Regions from separate parts of the Polymorphospora sp. NPDC051019 genome, predicted to be linked through region 3. Evidence: riboswitches for the same ligand, from Rfam matches in the RefSeq annotation. Region 3 holds a riboswitch; each other region holds the start of a gene.
What was found. Region 3 has a riboswitch for cobalamin ahead of AB0M79_RS10310 (peptidase). Riboswitches for the same ligand answer to the same signal wherever they lie in the genome.
Positions count from the first base shown of each region.

Region 1: it holds a riboswitch for cobalamin, as region 3 does, so the genes downstream of both, AB0M79_RS01160 (ribonucleoside-diphosphate reductase subunit alpha) here and AB0M79_RS10310 (peptidase) in region 3, are expected to answer to the same signal.
Region 2: it holds a riboswitch for cobalamin, as region 3 does, so the genes downstream of both, AB0M79_RS32410 (acyl-CoA thioesterase) here and AB0M79_RS10310 (peptidase) in region 3, are expected to answer to the same signal.
Region 4: it holds a riboswitch for cobalamin, as region 3 does, so the genes downstream of both, metE (5-methyltetrahydropteroyltriglutamate--homocysteine S-methyltransferase) here and AB0M79_RS10310 (peptidase) in region 3, are expected to answer to the same signal.

Region 1 is NZ_JBFBCH010000001.1:257,161-261,687, forward strand. Features, by position in the region: gene AB0M79_RS01160 (ribonucleoside-diphosphate reductase subunit alpha) at 1-1,711, opposite strand, end outside; cobalamin riboswitch at 1,840-2,073, opposite strand; gene AB0M79_RS01165 (hypothetical protein) at 2,191-3,309, shown strand; gene AB0M79_RS01170 (discoidin domain-containing protein) at 3,506-4,527, shown strand, end outside.
Region 2 is NZ_JBFBCH010000028.1:48,860-53,386, forward strand. Features, by position in the region: gene AB0M79_RS32395 (glucose 1-dehydrogenase) at 1-208, shown strand, start outside; gene AB0M79_RS32400 (nitroreductase/quinone reductase family protein) at 205-681, shown strand; partial or broken gene AB0M79_RS32405 (transposase) at 926-1,210, shown strand; cobalamin riboswitch at 1,366-1,514, shown strand; gene AB0M79_RS32410 (acyl-CoA thioesterase) at 1,658-2,167, shown strand; gene AB0M79_RS32415 (FAD-dependent monooxygenase) at 2,216-2,560, opposite strand; gene AB0M79_RS32420 (restriction endonuclease) at 3,031-3,492, shown strand; gene AB0M79_RS32425 (hypothetical protein) at 4,078-4,410, opposite strand.
Region 3 is NZ_JBFBCH010000004.1:261,548-266,074, reverse strand. Features, by position in the region: gene AB0M79_RS10320 (AMP-binding protein) at 1-445, opposite strand, end outside; gene AB0M79_RS10315 (class I SAM-dependent methyltransferase) at 442-1,107, opposite strand; cobalamin riboswitch at 1,491-1,630, shown strand; gene AB0M79_RS10310 (peptidase) at 1,739-2,785, shown strand; gene AB0M79_RS10305 (hypothetical protein) at 2,836-3,267, shown strand; gene AB0M79_RS10300 (YfbM family protein) at 3,378-3,869, shown strand; gene AB0M79_RS10295 (family 43 glycosylhydrolase) at 3,886-4,527, opposite strand, start outside.
Region 4 is NZ_JBFBCH010000006.1:241,864-246,390, forward strand. Features, by position in the region: gene AB0M79_RS14215 (hypothetical protein) at 1-145, opposite strand, end outside; gene AB0M79_RS14220 (MerR family DNA-binding protein) at 294-686, opposite strand; gene AB0M79_RS14225 (hypothetical protein) at 683-1,069, opposite strand; gene AB0M79_RS14230 (class I SAM-dependent methyltransferase) at 1,225-1,884, opposite strand; cobalamin riboswitch at 1,991-2,203, shown strand; gene metE (5-methyltetrahydropteroyltriglutamate--homocysteine S-methyltransferase) at 2,318-4,527, shown strand, end outside.

The DNA of each region.
Region 1 (4,527 bases), on a different contig from region 3:
CCGGGTGCGGGCCGGCGCGCTCGGCGAGGTCGGCGGAGGTCTCCAGGGCGGTCAGGTAGATCTCCTCGGCGATCCGGGTGGACAGTTCCCGGGCGGCGGGCGCGTCGAACGGCAGCCGGAGCGCGAAGAAGACGTCCTGCAGGCCCATGACGCCGAGGCCGACCGGGCGCCAGCGGGGGTTGCTCGCCGCCGCCTCCGGGCTCGGGTAGTAGTTGATGTCGATGACCCGGTCGAGGAAGGTGACCGCGGTGCGTACGGTGGCGCGCAGCTTCGGCCAGTCCATGTCGTCGCCGGCGACGTGGGCGGCCAGGTTGACCGAGCCGAGGTTGCACACGGCGGTCTCGGTGTCGCTGGAGACCTCGATGATCTCGGTGCACAGGTTGGACAGGTGCACCACGTTGCCGGGTTCGGCGGTCTGGTTGCACAGCCGGTTGGCGGCGTCCTTGAAGGTCATCCAGCCGTTGCCGGTCTGGGCGAGGGTGCGCATCATCCGGCCGTACAGGTCGCGGGCCTTGACCTGGCGCACGTGGCGGCCGTCGGCCTCGGCGGCGCGGTAGGCGGCGTCGAACTCCTCGCCCCACAGGTCGGGCAGTTCCGGTACCTCGTCGGGGTCGAAGAGCGACCAGACCCCGTCGGCCTCGACCCGGCGCATGAACTCGTCGGGGATCCAGTTGGCGAGGTTCAGGTTGTGGGTACGGCGGGCGTCCTCGCCGGTGTTGTCGCGCAGCTCGAGGAACTCCTCGATGTCGGGGTGCCACGGTTCGAGGTAGACGCAGGCGGCGCCCTTGCGCCGGCCACCCTGGTTGACCGCGGCGACCGAGGCGTCCAGGGTACGCAGGAACGGGACGATGCCGTTGGACTTGCCGTTGGTGCCCCGGATCAGCGCTCCCCGCGAGCGGACCCGGGACCACGAGATGCCGATCCCGCCGGCGAACTTCGACAGGTGCGCGACCTGGGCGTAGCGCTCGTAGATGGAGCCGAGTTCGTCGCGCGGCGAGTCGACGAGATAGCACGACGACATCTGGGTGTGCCGGGTGCCGGAGTTGAACAGCGTCGGCGAGCTGGGCAGGTAGGCCAGCGACGACATCAGCCGGTAGAAGGCGATCGCCTCGGCCGGGTTGGTGGACAGTCCGCAGGCGACCCGCAGCAGCCAGTACTGCGGGGTCTCCACGACCAGCCGGCTGGTCGGGTGCCGCAGCAGGTAGCGGTCGTAGACGGTGCGCAGTCCGAAGTACTCGAACCGCAGGTGCCCGTCGGGGTCGATGGCGTCGTCGAGCTTGCGGGCGTTGATCCGGACGAACTCGGCGGTCTCGTCGCCGATCAGCCCCTCGGCGTGGCCGAGCCGGATCGCCTGGCTGAACGAGGCGATGCCCTGGCCGCGTACCTCCTTGTCGACGTAGGCGCCGAGCAGCCGGGCGGCGAGACGCGAGTACTGCGGTTCCTCGCCGATCATCTCGGCGGCGATCTGGATCGACAGCCGGTCGAGTTCGGCGGTGGTGGCGCCGTCGTACAGGCCGCTGATCGTCCTGGTCGCGACCCGCAGCGGGTCGACGTCGGCGAGGTCGTCGGCCCACCGGTCGACGGCCCGGACGATCTTGTTGACGTCGACCGGCTCGGTCGAGCCGTTACGTTTGCGCACCTGCATCTGGGTCCGCCTGGCAGCGGGCGCTCCGGCGTCCGCCGGTGCCGGGGCGACCTCGGTGACCGTCACAACACTCTCCTCGCGACTTCGGTCCAGGGGTCCGGATGGCGGCGCGCGGACGACACCGACGGCCCCGCCGGGCCGGCGAGGATCACGATGGCGTCGGCCGTCCCGCGCGGCCTCGGACCACCGCGCACGGGCGTGCGCGGTGTGCTGGCAGGTCTTCGGACTCGTGGGCCGGCGCGGAGTCTCCGCGTTCGCCTACCGGCCGTCGCTTCCCAGGCGGCCCGGCTCGTGGCCGGGTGGCGCCCAGTGCTTCTGACGGCTGTCGTTCCCACTCACCGCTGCGGGGCAGTCCCGGACTCGCACCGGGTTCCCTCTTGCCTCGACCGCCCCGGACGGGCGGCCGAACCAGCTACGGGGGACACCATATATAGGGGACCTGCAAAAGTCACACCCAACATCTAGGCGCGGCGTGTCGCGTGAGACACGAAACGACCGGGCCGGGGGGCACCCCGGAACCGACCGCGGTGCGGTACGGTCCACGCGTGCGCGCAGGATGGCGACGCGGGTCCGACCCCCCGCCCCCGACCGAGGCCCCACGCCGGTCCGGCATCGTGTCGCCGGCGGGCGCCGTGTCGCTGGCCGGCATCGTGGCCGCCGCCGCCGCGGCGGTCGGCTGGGCGGTCGGGCTGGCGGTGTTGCAGCCGCTCACCGAGCCGAGCGGCCCGGACGCGTACGCGGAGAACAACACCTACTGGGTGCGCGACCTGCGCTTCATGGCCATCGTCGCGGTCGTACTCGGGCTGGTCCTGGCCGCTCGTGGGGATCGGCGGGCCACCCGGACCGGTGTCACCGCCGGCCTGCTCTGGATCGGCGCCGACGTGGCGCTGGACCGCTCCGACCTGGCCGGCTGGCCGGCGGCCACCGCGCTGGCGGTGCTCGGTTGCCTGGCCGTGGGCACGGTCGCGGCGACCGGGCGACGGTCCCGCCGTCCCGACCGCCGGGCGCTGGTCGTCGCCGCCGCGGTCGGCGTGGCCCTGACACCGCTGGCGGCGCTCATCGAATCCCCGACCGACACCGAGCCGGCGCTCACGCCGGCCGCGCTCACGGTCAGCGGGACACTGCTCGTGCTGACGGTCGGTTCGGCGCTCGCCGCCGGTGTCCTGACGGCACCGGCCGGTGTCGGCACCGTGGCGGCCGACCGGGCCATCCCGAACCACCTGCTCCGCCGGCTGGCGCCGGCCACGGCCGTGCTGGCGCTCGGCGCGGCCGGTGCGGCCTGGATCCGGCTGGTCGAGCCGTACGAGCGGCTGGGTCCGTCGCTGCTGCTCGGGGTGGTGCTGCTGGCCGGGCTCTCGCTGCTGTCCGCGCGCTGGCCCGCCGGCCGGCCCGCGTGGGACGCGCAGGGCGCGACGATCGTCCTCCTGGCCATCGGCTATCCGGTGCTGACGATGTTCTGGCTGTTCCTGCTGATGTTCGGTACGCCGATCGCGACCCTGCTGACCGCGCTCGCCGGCAGTGTCCCGGTCAACTCGGCCGACACCGACTCGCTGTACGCGGCCGTCGGGTCGGCGACCGGGCTGACGATCGGGGTGCTGCTGGTGGCGGCCGACCGTGCCCCGTACACCACCCGCGACGCGGCCGCGCTGCCCGACGGCTCCTGAAACCACCCCGCCCGGCGCCGGGAACCGGCCGTCAGCATAGTTGATCTTGCCGGGGAGCGCTCCCCGAGCGTTGACTAGGCATTGACATACCTCGAAACACGGTTCAGAGTGTCCGATTAAGAGAGCGCTCTCTCATGCGGTCGTCATCGGTTGGTAACCGGGTCGACACACCACGCCCTGTCGAAGAGGAGCTGCCATGCGTCCCACCCCGCCCCCGACCGGCCGATGGCCCGCCCGCCCCACCTGGCTACGCCTCGGCGCCCTGGGCGCCGCCCTCGTCGCCCTGCTCGGCGGATACGTCGTGGCCACCACAGTGACCGCCAGCGCGGCGGAGATCCTGCTCTCGCAGGGCCGGCCGGTCACCGCGTCGTCGACCGAGTCGATCGCGTTCCCGGCCTCCGCCGCCGTCGACGGCGACAACGGCACCCGCTGGTCCAGCGCCGCCGCCGACCCGCAGTGGCTACGCGTCGACCTCGGCTCACCGGTCGCGGTCAGCCGGGTCGCGCTGCGCTGGGAGACCGCGTACGCCAGCGACTTCACCATCCAACTGTCGACCGACGGCTCCTCCTGGACCACGGCACACACCACCGTCGGCGGCACCGGCGGCGACCAGAGCCTGACCGTGGCCGGCACCGCCCGCTACGTACGGCTGCACACCACGAGGCGGGCCACCGCCTGGGGCGTGTCGCTGTTCGAGTTCCAGGTGTACGGCGGCAGCGCACCCGGCGGCTGCGGCACCACCAACGCCGCCCAGGGCCGCCCGGCACTCGCCTCCTCGGTCGAGTCCGGCGCCTACCCGGCCAGCGCGGCCGTCGACGGCAACACCGGCACCCGCTGGTCCAGCGCCGCCGCCGACCCGCAGTGGCTGCGCGTCGACCTCGGCAGCACCCAGGCGATCTGCGGCGTGACCCTGAACTGGGAGGCGGCGTACGGCGTCGCCTTCACGATCCAGACCTCCGCCGACGGCAACACCTGGACCACCGTCCACACCACGACGAACGGCACCGGCGGCGTGCAGAACCTCACCGTCACCGGGTCGGGGCGCTTCGTCCGGGTGCACGGCACCACCCGGGCCACCCCGTACGGCTACTCGCTGTGGGAGTTCCAGATCCGCACCGGCACCACCGGCACCCCGCCGCCGACCACCCCGCCACCCACGACGCCGCCGCCGACCACTCCCCCGCCGGGCGGGAGCCGGCTGTTGTCGTACCAGAAGCC
Region 2 (4,527 bases), on a different contig from region 3:
CCAAGAACCAGCAGCCGGCGCCACCGCGGCAATCGCCGACTTCTACTCACCCGAGCCGTTCGCCATCCCCCGACTTGGAGAGCCGACCGACGTCACCCGGCTTCTCCTGTTCCTCACGTCATCAGACGCGTCGTTCATCACGGGGTCGGAGTACGTCATCGACGGTGGACTCCTCCTCGGGCCCGCCCTTCAGACCGAGACCGCATGAGCAGTCCAGACACGACCGGATGGAACGACTCCGCACGTGACGCGTCTCTGTCGCACCTGCCCGATCACATCCGGCGAGCCATCGAGATCACACCCGCCGCAGGCACCAGCGAACGGATCATCGACATCACGACGCTGGGGCGCCGCACCGGCCGGCCACGCCGCATCGAGATCTTCTTCTACCGAGCTGCGGGCACCACCTACCTGTGTAGCGGCGCCGGCGGTGCCGCGACCGACTGGCACGCGAACCTTCTCGCCAATCCCAACTTCACCTTCCACCTCAAGAACGGGATCCGCGCAGATCTGCCCGCACGGGCCACGCCTGTCACCGACCCAGCTGAACGTCAGGCCGTGCTGGCGGAGATCGTCGCCGATCTCAACCAGCCCCACGACCCCGGCACCATCCGGCCGACTCGGCTCGAAGACTGGGCTGACAGTCGGCTGATGCGCATCAGCTTCCGCCATCGGCCGTGATCGCGGATCCCTCGACAGATGACCTACTCCCAGGCGCTGGGGTGTAGTCGCGGCCAGAGCAGCTCTTCGCCAGATGAGGGTGTAGCTGGCGCGGCGGTCCCAGATGGATGTCGAGGTTTCCAGAGGGAAAGGCTCCTACACGCTCATCCTGAAAGAACCGCCACGTGCCCGACGCTACCGTCGGCGACCGCTCGCACGCGTTCGCCCACCCCGATCTAACGACCTTCTGCAGACTCGACGAACTCGTGGCCGCGTGTTGATGACCGCGCTGATCGACTCGGTCAGCGCCGGCGTCCCGGCCGTGCTGAGCGAGGTCATCACGCTGGGCCGGACGTTGAAGAAGCGTGCCGACGACGTGCCGGCCTACTTCGACCGGCCCGGCACATCCAACGGCCCGACCGAGGCGATCAACGGACGGCTCGAACACCTCCGCGGCTCCGCGCTCGGATTCCGCAACATCACCAACTACATCGCCAGGTCCCTGCTCGAGACCGGCGGCTGCAGGCCACGACTACACCCTGGTCTGTGAAGAGCCGGTAACCGGCGGAACCTGTCGGGTCTACGACACGTACTGGCACCCGGCCTCGCTCTTTCCCGGTGTGCCCGGCGCCACGGCACACCGGCCCGTACCTGGTTATGCTCGCCCGTGGCGCTGGTGCGCCCGTCCCACCGGGGCGGGCGTCGTAAGAGGGAACCCGGTGCGAGACCGGGACTGCCCCGCAGCGGTGAGTGGGAACGAACGCCGTCAACAGAGCACTGGACCGCAACGGTCCGGGAAGCGACGGCCGGTAGGAGACCGGTACCCCCGGTCGTGCCCGCGAGTCCGAAGACCTGCCCGCGCCGCGCACACGGTCGGCGTGTGCGCTGCCGACGGCCTCGCGGGTGGGCCGGACGCGCGTCCCGCCACGGCCCCTGGCAGCGGTGGCGTTCGCCGTCCCGTCCGTGACGCCACCTTTCTGGAACGGACGAGACAGCGATGACACCACCGGGGCGACCGCCGTCGGCGTCGCAACTGACCCTGTCGCAGATCATGGACCAGCACCACACCAACCTGATGGGTACGGTGCACGGCGGACGCATCCTCAACCTCATCGACTCCGTCGCCGGGGTCGTCGCCGCCCGGCACTCCGACGGCCCCGCGGTCACCGCCGCCATGGACGAGACCGTCTTCCTGCAGGCCGTACGCGTCGGTGACGTCGTGCACGTACAGGCCAGGATCACCTGGGCCGGGCGCAGCTCGATGGAGGTCGCGGTCAAGGTCACCGCGGACCGGTGGGACCGCGCGGTCCCGGCCACCACCGTCGCCACGTCACACCTCGTCATGGTCGCCGTCGACGACAACGGCAAACCACGAACGGTGCCGGCGCTGCTCCCCGAGACGCCCGGCGACCACCAAGCGTTCCGGCAGGCCGAGATCCGGCGACGGCACCGACTCGCCCTACGCGACGCCCTCGCCGGCCACGGCCCGGACCAGGTGGCCGTCTGATCCCGTCACCGCGATCACAGGTACGTGATCAGCGGCCCGGCAGCCGGTTCAGGACGACCTCCGGGGCGATGTCGGGTGTGTGTGCCGGCTCCGCCAGCCGACATGTCCGTCCGGCCGGACGGAAACGACCCCGAATGCCGTCACGTCGAACACGCTGGTGAACGAGTTGTCCGGGCCGCGGAGCACGTCGGGACCGACCGGGTGTGCGCAGCGGCATCCGTCGTTCGGCGGCGACCGCGGCTGCCTTGTCGGCCCAGGCCGCCCTGGCCGGTGTGGCGAGCAGGGTCGGCCTCGGCCCGAGCAGGTCGAGGGTGGAGACCCGCCGGCCCAGCCGTGGTGGACGGCGGCGAGTTTCCAGGCGAGGTTGTCGGCGTCGGCGATGCCGCAGTTCATGCCGTACCCGGCCCGTCGGGGCGCGGACGGCCGTGTAGACGATCGTGGCCGCGTCGGGCGGCCGTCGACATGCTCATCATCGACCGTGCGACCCTGCGGTCGGCTTCGATTGAAATGTCGTACCCCGCATCTACAGTGATCACTCGCTGTTCACTGACAGCCAGTGTTGGCTCAGGCTTGGGGAGGTCGTGGGCATGGCCCGACGTCAGCGCCGTACTCGTCGCAAGTACTCAGGTGAAATGCTGTTGCTCACCGGCATGTTGCTGCTTGTGCTGGTCTGGTTGGTGATCGAGTTCGTCGAGCGGCACCCGGTCCTTGCCGCCCTTCTTGCTTTTGTAGTGGTCGCTGGCGCGGGCTTCTGGCTGTGGACGCGTGTACAGCGGGCACGGCGATTGGCGGACTGGGAACGCAATATCGCCGTCACGGACTCGATGACCGGTCCTCAGTTCGAGCGGTATGTTGCACGGCTGATGCGCGTGAGCGGGTTCCGCGAGGTCAGCGTGTGCGGCGGCGCCAATGACATGGGAGCCGACGTGATCGCCTACACGCCCGATGGGCGGCGGGTAGTCGTGCAGTGCAAGCGATACAAGGGCAAACTGGGTAGCCCGGATGTGCAGCGCTTTGCCGGCACCGCTCGTGACGTCCACAGAGCGGACGTGGCGTTGCTGGTGACGACAGGGACGCCGACGCGGCCGGCGCGGGAGGTTGCACGACACTGCCGAATCACGTTGGTGGACCGACCCATGTTGACGGAATGGGCCGCCACGCAGGTCGCGCCGATCCCCAGCTTGGGCGCTCCCGCCACCACACGGCCACCTGCGCCACCAGCAAGCCCAGGACTCCTTCGCCAGCCCTCGCCAACCCCCTCGGGGGGAAGTCCCTGTCCGCCTCCCACATACAACGAGATGTTGGAGGCGGACACGTCCGGGTAGCCGGAGAACGGCGCCGTCGGCCGGATGGCACCGTCACCTGTCAAAGGCACGGGCACGTTACCAGCCGACGTCCCCATGGAGTCAACCGTCGTCTCCCCAACTCGACCTGTGGCTGCGTCTGGCAGAGGTCCTCGACGTCGATCCGGAGTACTTCGCCGACACCGACGCCGAACGGGTCGGCGCCGACGTACGCACCGCGCTGGCCGACGAGGCAGCGGCGTGCGAGGCCAGCGGCGTGACAGTCGACCCCGCGGAGGTCACCGAACTCGTGCGTGACTACCCGGCCGCCGCACGCACCCTGGTCGCACTGGACCAGCGCTACCAGACGCCGCTGGCCGCGTTGCCGCACTCGCCGACCCCACCGACTTCCCGCCCGGTCTCGGCGAACCGCACGACGCCGTGCGGACTTCTTCTACGAGCACGACAACTACTTCGACCGACTGGACGCCGCCGCCGAGCTGCGGGCGCGTGCCGTGCGTCTGTATCGCGAGTTGACGGTGGGTCCGCAGCGATCAGCCGGCTGCGGTCGCTGGTGTCCATGCCCAAAGGCGCGGCTTTTCGTGGCTTGGTGGCGGTGTCGGCGTATCAGCCGGGCCGAGGCGGACATTCCAGGACTACGATCGAGTTTCCGGCGAATAGCTGCAGGTGCGGATGCCCAGCGAAGATCTGAACTGCCTCGTCGTGCGAGTCCGCCTCCACAATGGTGTAGCCGGTCATGGCGTCGGTAAGGTCCTCGACCCCTTGCGCCGTGATCAGCTTCTTCGCGTTCAATGGAGCGCCGGGGTCGATGAGAGCTTTCTCGTTGGCCTGCGCCCATGACGCCCAGGCGTGGATGAACTCACTTTGGCGCTGTTCGGTGAGTTCGGCCTTGCCGACCTCATCAGCCGCGCCGTTGAAGAGTGCAAGAAATCGACCCATCCCAACATGATATCTGGCGGCCTGCTCATGCTGCCGAGCCGTGATCACGCTGCCCGGCTGGAGTACAAGCGCGGCCAGCTGACGCAACAAGGATCCGTAGCCGCGAGCATCACCGCC
Region 3 (4,527 bases):
TGCGGAAGATCCGGTGGTGCACCTCGGTGGCGGGCTCCGCGAGCGGGTCGGCGGCGCCCAGCTCGTCGAGGCCCACGGTGGGCGGCCCGGGCGGCAGCTCGCGGTGACCGTCGGTCACCACCAGGACCGGCTCGGTACGGTCCAGCGCGGTGCGCAGGTCGGCCGCGTCGAAGTTGCCCATCAGCGGTACGTAGCGGGCGCCGAGCCGGGCCACGGCGATGATCAGTGCGACGTATCCGATGCTGTTGCGCATGGCGAAGGCGACGCTGTCGTCGGCGCGTACGCCCCGGGCGGCCAGGCCGCCGGCCAGGCGGTCGACCAGCGCGACCAGTTCGGTGTAGCTGACCGCGTCTCCTCCCGTGGTCTCGACGGCGGGTGCGTCGGGGCGGGCCGCGGCGACCGCGCGTACGGCCGTGTAGAGCGTGTCCGGGTCTTCGGTGGTCATGCCGTCCACCCGGCGTACGTGGCGAACCGCCAGTCCTTGGCCAGGCAGTCGACCTGCGCGTAGCCGGCCTGCCGCAGCCAGTCGAGTTGGGTGTCGACGTCGATGCAGATGTCGTGCTTCATCCGCTCGCGGCCGGCGGCCCACTCGTCGGCCGGTGTCTCGGAGTCGTGCACGTGCTTCTCGTGCTGGCGGTCGTAGAGCGCCTCGATCGCCGGGGTGGGCGCGAGCACCTGCTCGACGTTGACGAACAGGCCGCCCGGGCGCAGTACGTCGCGGATGCGGGCGAACAGGTCGCGCTTGCCCTCGTGCGGCAGGTGGTGGATCGCCAGACCGGAGACGACGGCGTCGAACGGGCCGACCGGCAGCGGGTCGGTGAGGTCGGCGACCAGCGTGCGGACGTGCTCGACGGTCTCGAAGCGCCGCACGGCCTTGGCCAGCATCGGCTGCGACCGGTCGACGAGGAGCAGTTCGGCGTCGGGCAGCCGCTCCAGCAGCGCCGCGCTGAGCAGGCCGGTGCCGGCGCCCAGGTCGAGGATGCGGGGCCGGCGGGGCACCGACATGGCGACCACGCTGACCGCGCTGCCGTAGAGGAGGTCGAACGACGGGATCAGTTGCCGCCGCAGCGCGTCGAAGGTCGCCGGATTCCAGAGTTCGGTGGTCACAGGTCTCCCCCCATCAGCCTTACGGCAATGGATCGGTCAGGGCTGGGCGGTGGCCGAGCTACGCCACAATGGGCGGCCGGATTCGCGCCAGACATTGACCGTGGTGCAGTGGTTTCACCCGGTCTCCCCTGCTTGCCGAGATCCAGAAAGAATGCACCCGGCAGCAATGCCACCTGGCCACGTCGCCGAGCATCACTATAGACGATGATCATTCAGTTAGAAACGGGTAGATCATCTGACGAACCCGGCGGATACGGGCCCTTCGAATTCACGTCCGTCGCACCGTTGCCACATTGCGGAGAGTGACTGTCGGGAGGGTGACATCCGGGGTGGCACATGCCACCCACCAGCGGATTGACACCGGGCGGGCGACTCGGAAAGACTTACCGTCCACAACAGAAGATGCGTGCACCGTGGGGGAAGTCCGGTCGAAGTCCGGCGCTGGCCCGCAACGGTAGGCCGTCGAGCACTGCATTGTGCCCGGCGGTGAGCCCGAATGCCCACCTGCGCGCAAACCCGCTCCTCACCCGTCGTGGCCCACGGGACGGAGTCCGGATAAATCCCCACCGCGCACCGTGAGCGCAGGGACCTCCGGCCTCGTTACCTTCGGGCCGGAAAGGCGTGCCCACACATGGTCCGCTCGCTATCCCGGCACAAACTCCCCGCCCTGCTGTGCGGCATATTCGCCGCCGCCCTCACCGTCGCGACACCGGCCGCCGCGGCCGCCGCCCCGCCGACCCTGAGCCGCTCCGACGCCGCCGCCGGCTGGTTGGCCCGGCAGATGGTCGACGGCGAGCGCTTCGAGACCGAGTTCGGCGGCGTCAGCTACCCCGACCAGGGCCTCACCATCGACGCCATCTTCGCGTTCGCCGCCGCCAAGGTCGCCGACGAGAACGGCGCCAAGGCGCTCACCTGGCTCGCCCGGCCGGAGATCCTCACCGGCTACGTCGGCGACGGCGGCACCGAGGCGTACGCCGGCGCCACCGCCAAGCTCACCCTCGCCGCCCAGGTCCGGGGTGCCGACCCGACCGCGTTCGGCGACGTCGACCTGGTCGCCCGACTGCGCGGCCTGGAAGACCCGTCCGGCCGGTTCTCCGACCGGTCCGCGTGGGGCGACTACAGCAACGCCTTCAGCCAGTCCTTCGCCCTGCTCGCCCTCGACCGCACCCCGGCCGGCGCCCCCGCCACCGCCGCCGCGTTCCTGGCCGGCAGCCGCTGCGCCGACGGCGGCTACCCGCTGCTGTTCGCCCAGGCCACCTGCGTCAGCGACGTCGACGCGACGGCGCTGGCCGTGCAGGCCCTGCTGGCCGTCGACCGGTACGCCGACGCGGCGGCCGGGCTCGCCTGGCTGACCGGCGTACAGGCCGCGAACGGCTCGTTCGGCAACGCGGCCGGCGAGCCGAACGCCAACAGCACCGGTCTCGCCGCCCAGGCGCTGTGGGCCGGCGGGCGGCTGATCGCCGCCGCCAGGGCGAACATCTTCCTGCTCGGCCTCCAGGTCGGCTGCTCCGGCCCGGTGGCCGACCGTGGCGCGGTCGCGTACACCGGCGCCGGCTTCGACCCGGCCACCGCGCCCCGGGCCACCGCCCAGGCCGTCCCGGGGCTGGCGGCGGTCGGCTTCGCGAAGCTCTCCGCCACCGGCGCCCGCGGCGCCGCGCCCACCCTGGCGTGCCGGTGAGTACGGCGATCGCGCGAACCCGACGCTGGGCCGCGACCCTCGCCGCGCTCCTGTTGCTGACCGCCGGCCTCACCGTCGCCGAGCCGGCACCCCGGGCCGCGCACGCCGCGGCCTGCGTCGGGACGACCGGCGTCACGGTCGTCGTCGACTTCACCGCCTTCGGCGGGTCGATCGAGGTACGGTGCGCGCCCGGCGACCCGGCCACCGGGCTGGCCGCCCTCCAGGGCGCCGGCTTCGCCGTCACCGGGACGGCCCGGTGGGGGCTGGCGTTCGTCTGCCGCCTCGACGGGCTGCCGACCGCTGCCACCGAACCGTGCGTCAACACCCCGCCGGCCAGCGCGTACTGGTCGTACTGGCACGCCCCGGCCGGCGGCAGCTGGTCGTACAGCACGCTCGGCGCCAGCAGCTACAACCCGGCACCGGGCACTGTGGAGGGATGGTCGTTCGGGTCCGGCGCGGCCCCGGGCATCTCGCCCCCGTGATCCGCTGACGATCCGGGCCGGGCGGCTTCCCCCCGCCCGGCCCGGATGCGTCGGCCCGCTCCCGTACCCTCCCGCCAGGCATTTCGGGTTCCGGTGGAGGAGAACGGGTCATGAGCAGTCTCGGTGTGCACTTCGCGATCGACGAGGAGGCGGCGGCCCGGCTGCTGTCGGCCGACGACGACGCGGCGGTGATGGCGATCGTCACCGGGATCGAGGAGGCCTGGGACAAGGTCGACCACTGCGAGACCGACAAGGCCTGGGACGCGATCCACCGCTGCCTCACCGACGGCCTGCTCGGCTACGACAACGGCGACTATCCCCTCAACGCGGCGGTCCTCGGCGGTCTCCAGGTCCACGAGGACGACGACTACATCGTCAGCCTCCTCACCCCGGACCGGGTACGCGACGTCGCCGAAGCGCTCGTCCCGGTCGACCGCGACCGGCTGCTCGCCGGCTACCGGGCGATCGACGTCGAGGACTACGGCGTGAACCACGGCGCCGAGGACTTCGAATACACCTGGGCGAACTTCACCGATCTCGTGGCCTTCTTCCAGCGCGCCGCCCGCGACGGCAAGCACGTGATCTTCACCGTCGACCAGTGAGCGTCGGCGACCGCTGTCACTCCAGGTGGAACGTTGCCGACCCCCGTTCGGCGGCCGTGCCCACCGGCTCGATGAACAGCAGCCCGGTGCGGTGGCGGACGTACCGGCCGGGGAAGTTCCCCGATTCGAGCGAGATCCCGGCACCGTCGGCCAGTCCGGGCCGGCGTACGAAGCTCGCGTCGGCCCGGAACAGGGCCGAGCCGTCGTCGCGCTCCAGGTGGATCTCGTAGTTGCGGTGCCGCAGGTAGTGGCCGGGGAAGTTGGTCGACTCCAACGACACCGACCCGGCGCCGGCCAGGCCGGTGACGATCCGGAACTGGGAGTCGGCCAGGTTCGTCACGTTCGGCTCGACCCGGCCCCGGTAGGCGAAGTGGCGGACGAAGTTGGCGGCGAGGTCGTGCGAACGCAGCCGTACCGGGGTCGCGCCGTCGGGGACCGGGATGCCGAAGTTGGGCGTGCCGTCGGCGTTCCAGTACAGCTTCTGGATACGGGTCCGCCGGTTCGGGTCGTTGAGCGGGTCGCCGCTGATGTCCCGGTAGTTGCGGTCGTGGTAGACGAGGATGTCGCTCTGCCCGTCGTCGGACGTGGTGAACGAGTTGTGGCCGGGACCGTACTGGCCGGTGGCGGCGTTGCTGGCGAAGACCGGGGTCGGGCTCTT
Region 4 (4,527 bases), on a different contig from region 3:
AGTTGCCGGCGGCACCGGTCCCGGCGGCGGCCCGGGTGCCGCGCCGCCGGTGCAGCCACCACATGCCGAGAGCTGCCACGGTGAGCGCGGCGGAGACGGCGAGAAGGGCATTCCTGAGTACGGCCGCGCCGGCGGCGGTGACCACGCCGGTCGCGATGAGCAGGGGGATCAGGCAGCAGGCGGCGCAGGCGAGGGCGGCGAGGCCGCCGGTGATCTTGCTGCGGGTGGGCGGGTCGCCGTCCGTCCGGTGCGGCTTGTGCCGGGGCGATTGGCGGGCGGCGGGGCGGTCTGGTTCACGCGGGGTCTCCGTCGGGGTCGGCGGCGCTGCCGATGGTCAGGAACGGGATCGGGCAGTCGGCGCAGGTGCAGTCGGTGAGGCTGTCGCAGCGGGCGTCGACGACCTCGACCAGGGTCGTCCGGATGGCGTTCAGGTCGGCGATCCGCGCGTCGATCTCGGCGATCTTGTCGATCGCGCGCTGTCGCAGGTCGGCGGTCGGGTGCCGGCGGCGGCCGGTGTCGAGAAGGTCGGCCACCTCGTCGAGGGTGAATCCGAGCCGCTGCGCCGCCTTGATCACCTGGAGCAGGGCGACGGTGTCCGGCGGGTAGAGCCGGTGGCCGCCGTTGGAGCGGGCCGGTTCGGCGAGCAGGCCCCGGCGCTCGTAGTAGCGCAGGGTCTGGATGTTCACCCCGGCCTGTTCGGCGACCTCGCCGCTGCGTAGCCCGGGGGTCGCCGGGCCGGCCCGGGCGCGGCCGCGGCGGCCCGGCCGACCAGGGACCGCAGTACGTCGGCGTGGCCGGGTGGCACCCGCACGTCGAGGGTCAGCGGGCTGCCGTCGTGGGCCGGGCTGACGGTGAAGGTGAAGAACGAGCAGCAGCTCGCTTCGCGTGCGGTGAGGTCCCTTACCGCCGTTTCGAGGTCGGGCGGGCCGGCCAGGCGAAGTCGGGCGTGGGTCGGGGTGAGCGACTCGACGGCGCGCACGGCGGTGGTGAGCAGGGCGTCGAACTCGGCCAGCCGGGGCGGCCGGTCGGCGGTGGGCAGGCTACAAACGTCCGGGACGACAAACGGCATCACAGCCTCCTCGTACGGGCGGTTCCGGTGCCGGGTCGGCGCCGGCCATCCGACGGTAAGCCTGTACCCGGGTACCGGATGCAACAGCCCGGACCGCCGCGCGCCCTCACCCGCGCGCCCGACGGGTCGGCGCCACCCGTCGGGCCGGCGGCCGGTCAGGGCAGTGACGGCTCCCGTCGCGCCCGCAGGACGATGTCGTTGCGGTGGTGCGTCCCCGGCGGCGCGGGAACCGTCCGTGGCCGGATCTCGTCGACCAGGACGGCCCAGTCGTCGTCGAGCAGCCCGGCGACCTCCCCGGGCTGGTAGAAGTCGGCCGGGTCGACGTCGAGGTCGTGCCGCGGCGGAAGATCGGCCAGATCGTGACTGACGACGAGCAGGGTTCCGCCGGGTGCGACCGTGGCCAGCAGGCCGCGCAGTACGGCGTGACCCGGTTCGCGGCGCAGCGGGAAGTACTGGGCCGAGACCAGGTCGAACGGGCCGGCCGGTGGTGGCTCGGTGGCCAGGTCGACCCGGGTCCACGTCACCCGGCCGGTGTCGTCCCCGGCCGCGGCGCGGCGCAGGGCCACGTCCGAGATGTCGACTCCGGTCACCTGCCAGCCGCGCCGGGCCAGCCAGAGCGCGTCGGCACCCTCGCCGCAGCCGAGGTCGAGGGCCCGCCCCGGCCGCAGGTCGGCCACCTCGGCGACGAGGACGCCGTTGGGGTTGCCGCTGAAGAGCTGTTCCCGGCTGAGGTACCTGTCGTCCCAGAACTTCGCGTCCATGGTTACCACCCTCGGTTCGTCGGTGCCGGAGGTGACCGCCTCCGGCGCCAACATGCCGCACCCCGGACGGGTTGACAAAGAAGTTTGCGGAAACCGCAAAGTAGCACCCCGCCGTCCCGTACGTCGGACACCCTCACCCGGACACCGCCCGAAGGCCCGTACGATGGCGGACGGTGCTGGTTCGCCCGACCCGTGAGGGTGGGGCGTCGTAAGAGGGAACCCGGTGCGAGACCGGGACTGCCCCGCAGCGGTGAGTGGGAACGACCGCCGTCATCAGAGCACTGGACCGCGAGGTCTGGGAAGCGACGGCCAGTAGGCGACCATCGGGTCACGCCCACGAGTCCGAAGACCTGCCAGCGCCGCGCACGCCGCCGGTGTGCGCCGCCGGCGGCCTCTCGGGAGGGCCAGGGCGGAAGCCGGTACCGACCCGTACCCTGCCTTCCCCCTCCCGTGCCCCGCCGGGCACCTCGAGGGAAGGACCCATCCGTTGAGCACCGCATTCGGCCAGAGCACCGTGCTCGGCTATCCGCGCATCGGCACCAACCGGGAGCTGAAGAGGGCCGTCGAGGCCTACTGGGCCGGCACCGTCGACGCCGGCGAACTGGAGCGCACCGCCGCCGGGCTACGCGCCGAGGTCTGGCGGACGCTGCGGGACGCCCGTCTCGACGCGATCCCGTCGAACACCTTCTCCTACTACGACCACGTGCTCGACACCGCCGTCGCCGTCGGCGCGGTTCCGGACCGGTTCGCCCGGCTCGGACTGTCCGAGCTGGACACCTACTTCGCCATGGCCCGTGGCGTCGACGCCGAGCCGGCGCTGGAACTCACCAAGTGGTTCGACACCAACTACCACTACCTGGTGCCGGAGATCGGCCCGGACACCGCCTTCGTCGCCGACCCGGCCAAGGCGCTGCGCGAGTACGGCGAGGCCCGCGAATTGGGCATCACCACCCGGCCGGTGCTGGTCGGGCCGGCCACGTTCCTGCTGCTGGCCAAGGGCGACGATCCGTTCGCCCGCCTCGACGACCTGGTCGAGGCGTACGCCGGGATCCTCACCGCCCTGGCCGACGCCGGGGTGGCCTGGGTGCAGCTGGACGAGCCCGCGTACGTCGCCGACCGCGCCCCGGCGGAGATCGACGCGCTGCGCCGCGCCTACACCCGGCTCGGTGGGATCGAACACCGGCCACGGATCTTCGTGGCCACCTACTTCGGCGAGCTGGGCGAGGCCCTGCCGGCCCTGCTGGACACACCGGTCGAGGCGATCGGCGTGGACCTGGTCGCCGGGCGGGGCAACCTCGACCGGCTCGCCGTCGCGGGGTCACTGCGCGGCAGGACCATCGTCGCCGGCCTGGTCGACGGACGGAACATCTGGCGTACCGACCTGCGTGCCGCGGCGGCCGCCGGGGCGGCGGTCGCCGGGCTCGCCGACCACGTCGCCGTCGCCACGTCCTGCTCGTTGCTGCACGTCCCGGTCGACCTGTCCGTCGAGACCCGCCTCGACCCGCACCTGTACGAGCGGCTCGCGTTCGCCCGGCAGAAGGTGGACGAGGTCGTCCTGCTCGGCCGCGCGGTGCGCGACGGCACCGGGCACCTGCCGGCACCGCCGCGCCCGGCGCCGGCGGCGTGGCGGCACGACGACGTACGGGCCCGGCTCGCCGCGCTCGGTCCCGCCGACCGGCGGCGCGGCGACCACGCCGACCGGGCCGCCCGCCAGCAGGAGCGGCTGGGGCTGCCGGAGCTGCCGACCACCACCATCGGGTCGTTCCCGCAGACCGTCGAGCTGCGTAGGGCGCGCGCCGCCCACCGGGCCGGCACCCTCGACGAGGCCGGCTACACCCGGCGGATGCGTGCCGAGGTCGAGCACGTCATCCGGCTCCAGGAGCGGCTCGGTCTGGACGTGCTCGTGCACGGCGAGCCGGAACGCAACGACATGGTGCAGTACTTCGGCGAGCAACTCGACGGGTTCGCCGCCACCGAGCACGGCTGGGTGCAGTCCTACGGCTCCCGCTGCGTACGTCCGCCCATCATCTACGGCGATGTCGCCCGCAAGGCGCCGATGACCGTGGTGTGGTCCACGTACGCCCAGTCGCTGACCAGCCGGCCGGTCAAGGGCATGCTCACCGGCCCGGTCACCATCCTCGCCTGGTCGTTCGTCCGCGCCGACCAGCCGCTGGCCGACACCGCCGACCAGGTCGCGCTCGCCCTGCGGGACGAGTGCCACGACCTGGAGGCGGCCGGGATCAGGGTCATCCAGGTCGACGAGCCGGCGCTGCGGGAAACCCTGCCCCTGCGCGGGGCCGACCAGAGGACCTACCTGGACTGGGCGGTGGCGGCCTTCCGCCTGGCCACCAGCGGCGTCGCCGACGACACCCAGATCCACACCCACCTGTGCTACTCCGAGTTCGGCGAGGTGATCACCGCGATCGACGCCCTCGACGCGGACGTGACCAGCATCGAGGCGTCCCGTTCGAAGATGGAGGTCCTCGACGATCTCGCCGCGGTCGGCTACCGCCGGGGTGTCGGCCCCGGGGTGTGGGACATCCACTCGCCACGGGTGCCGTCCCACGCCGAGGTGGTCGAGGCGCTGCGCCGCGCCGTCGCGGCCGTACCGGCCCGGCGGGTGTGGGTCAACCCGGACTGCGGCCTGAAGACCCGCGGCTATCCCGAGGTCGAGGCGTCGCTGCGGCACCTGGTCGC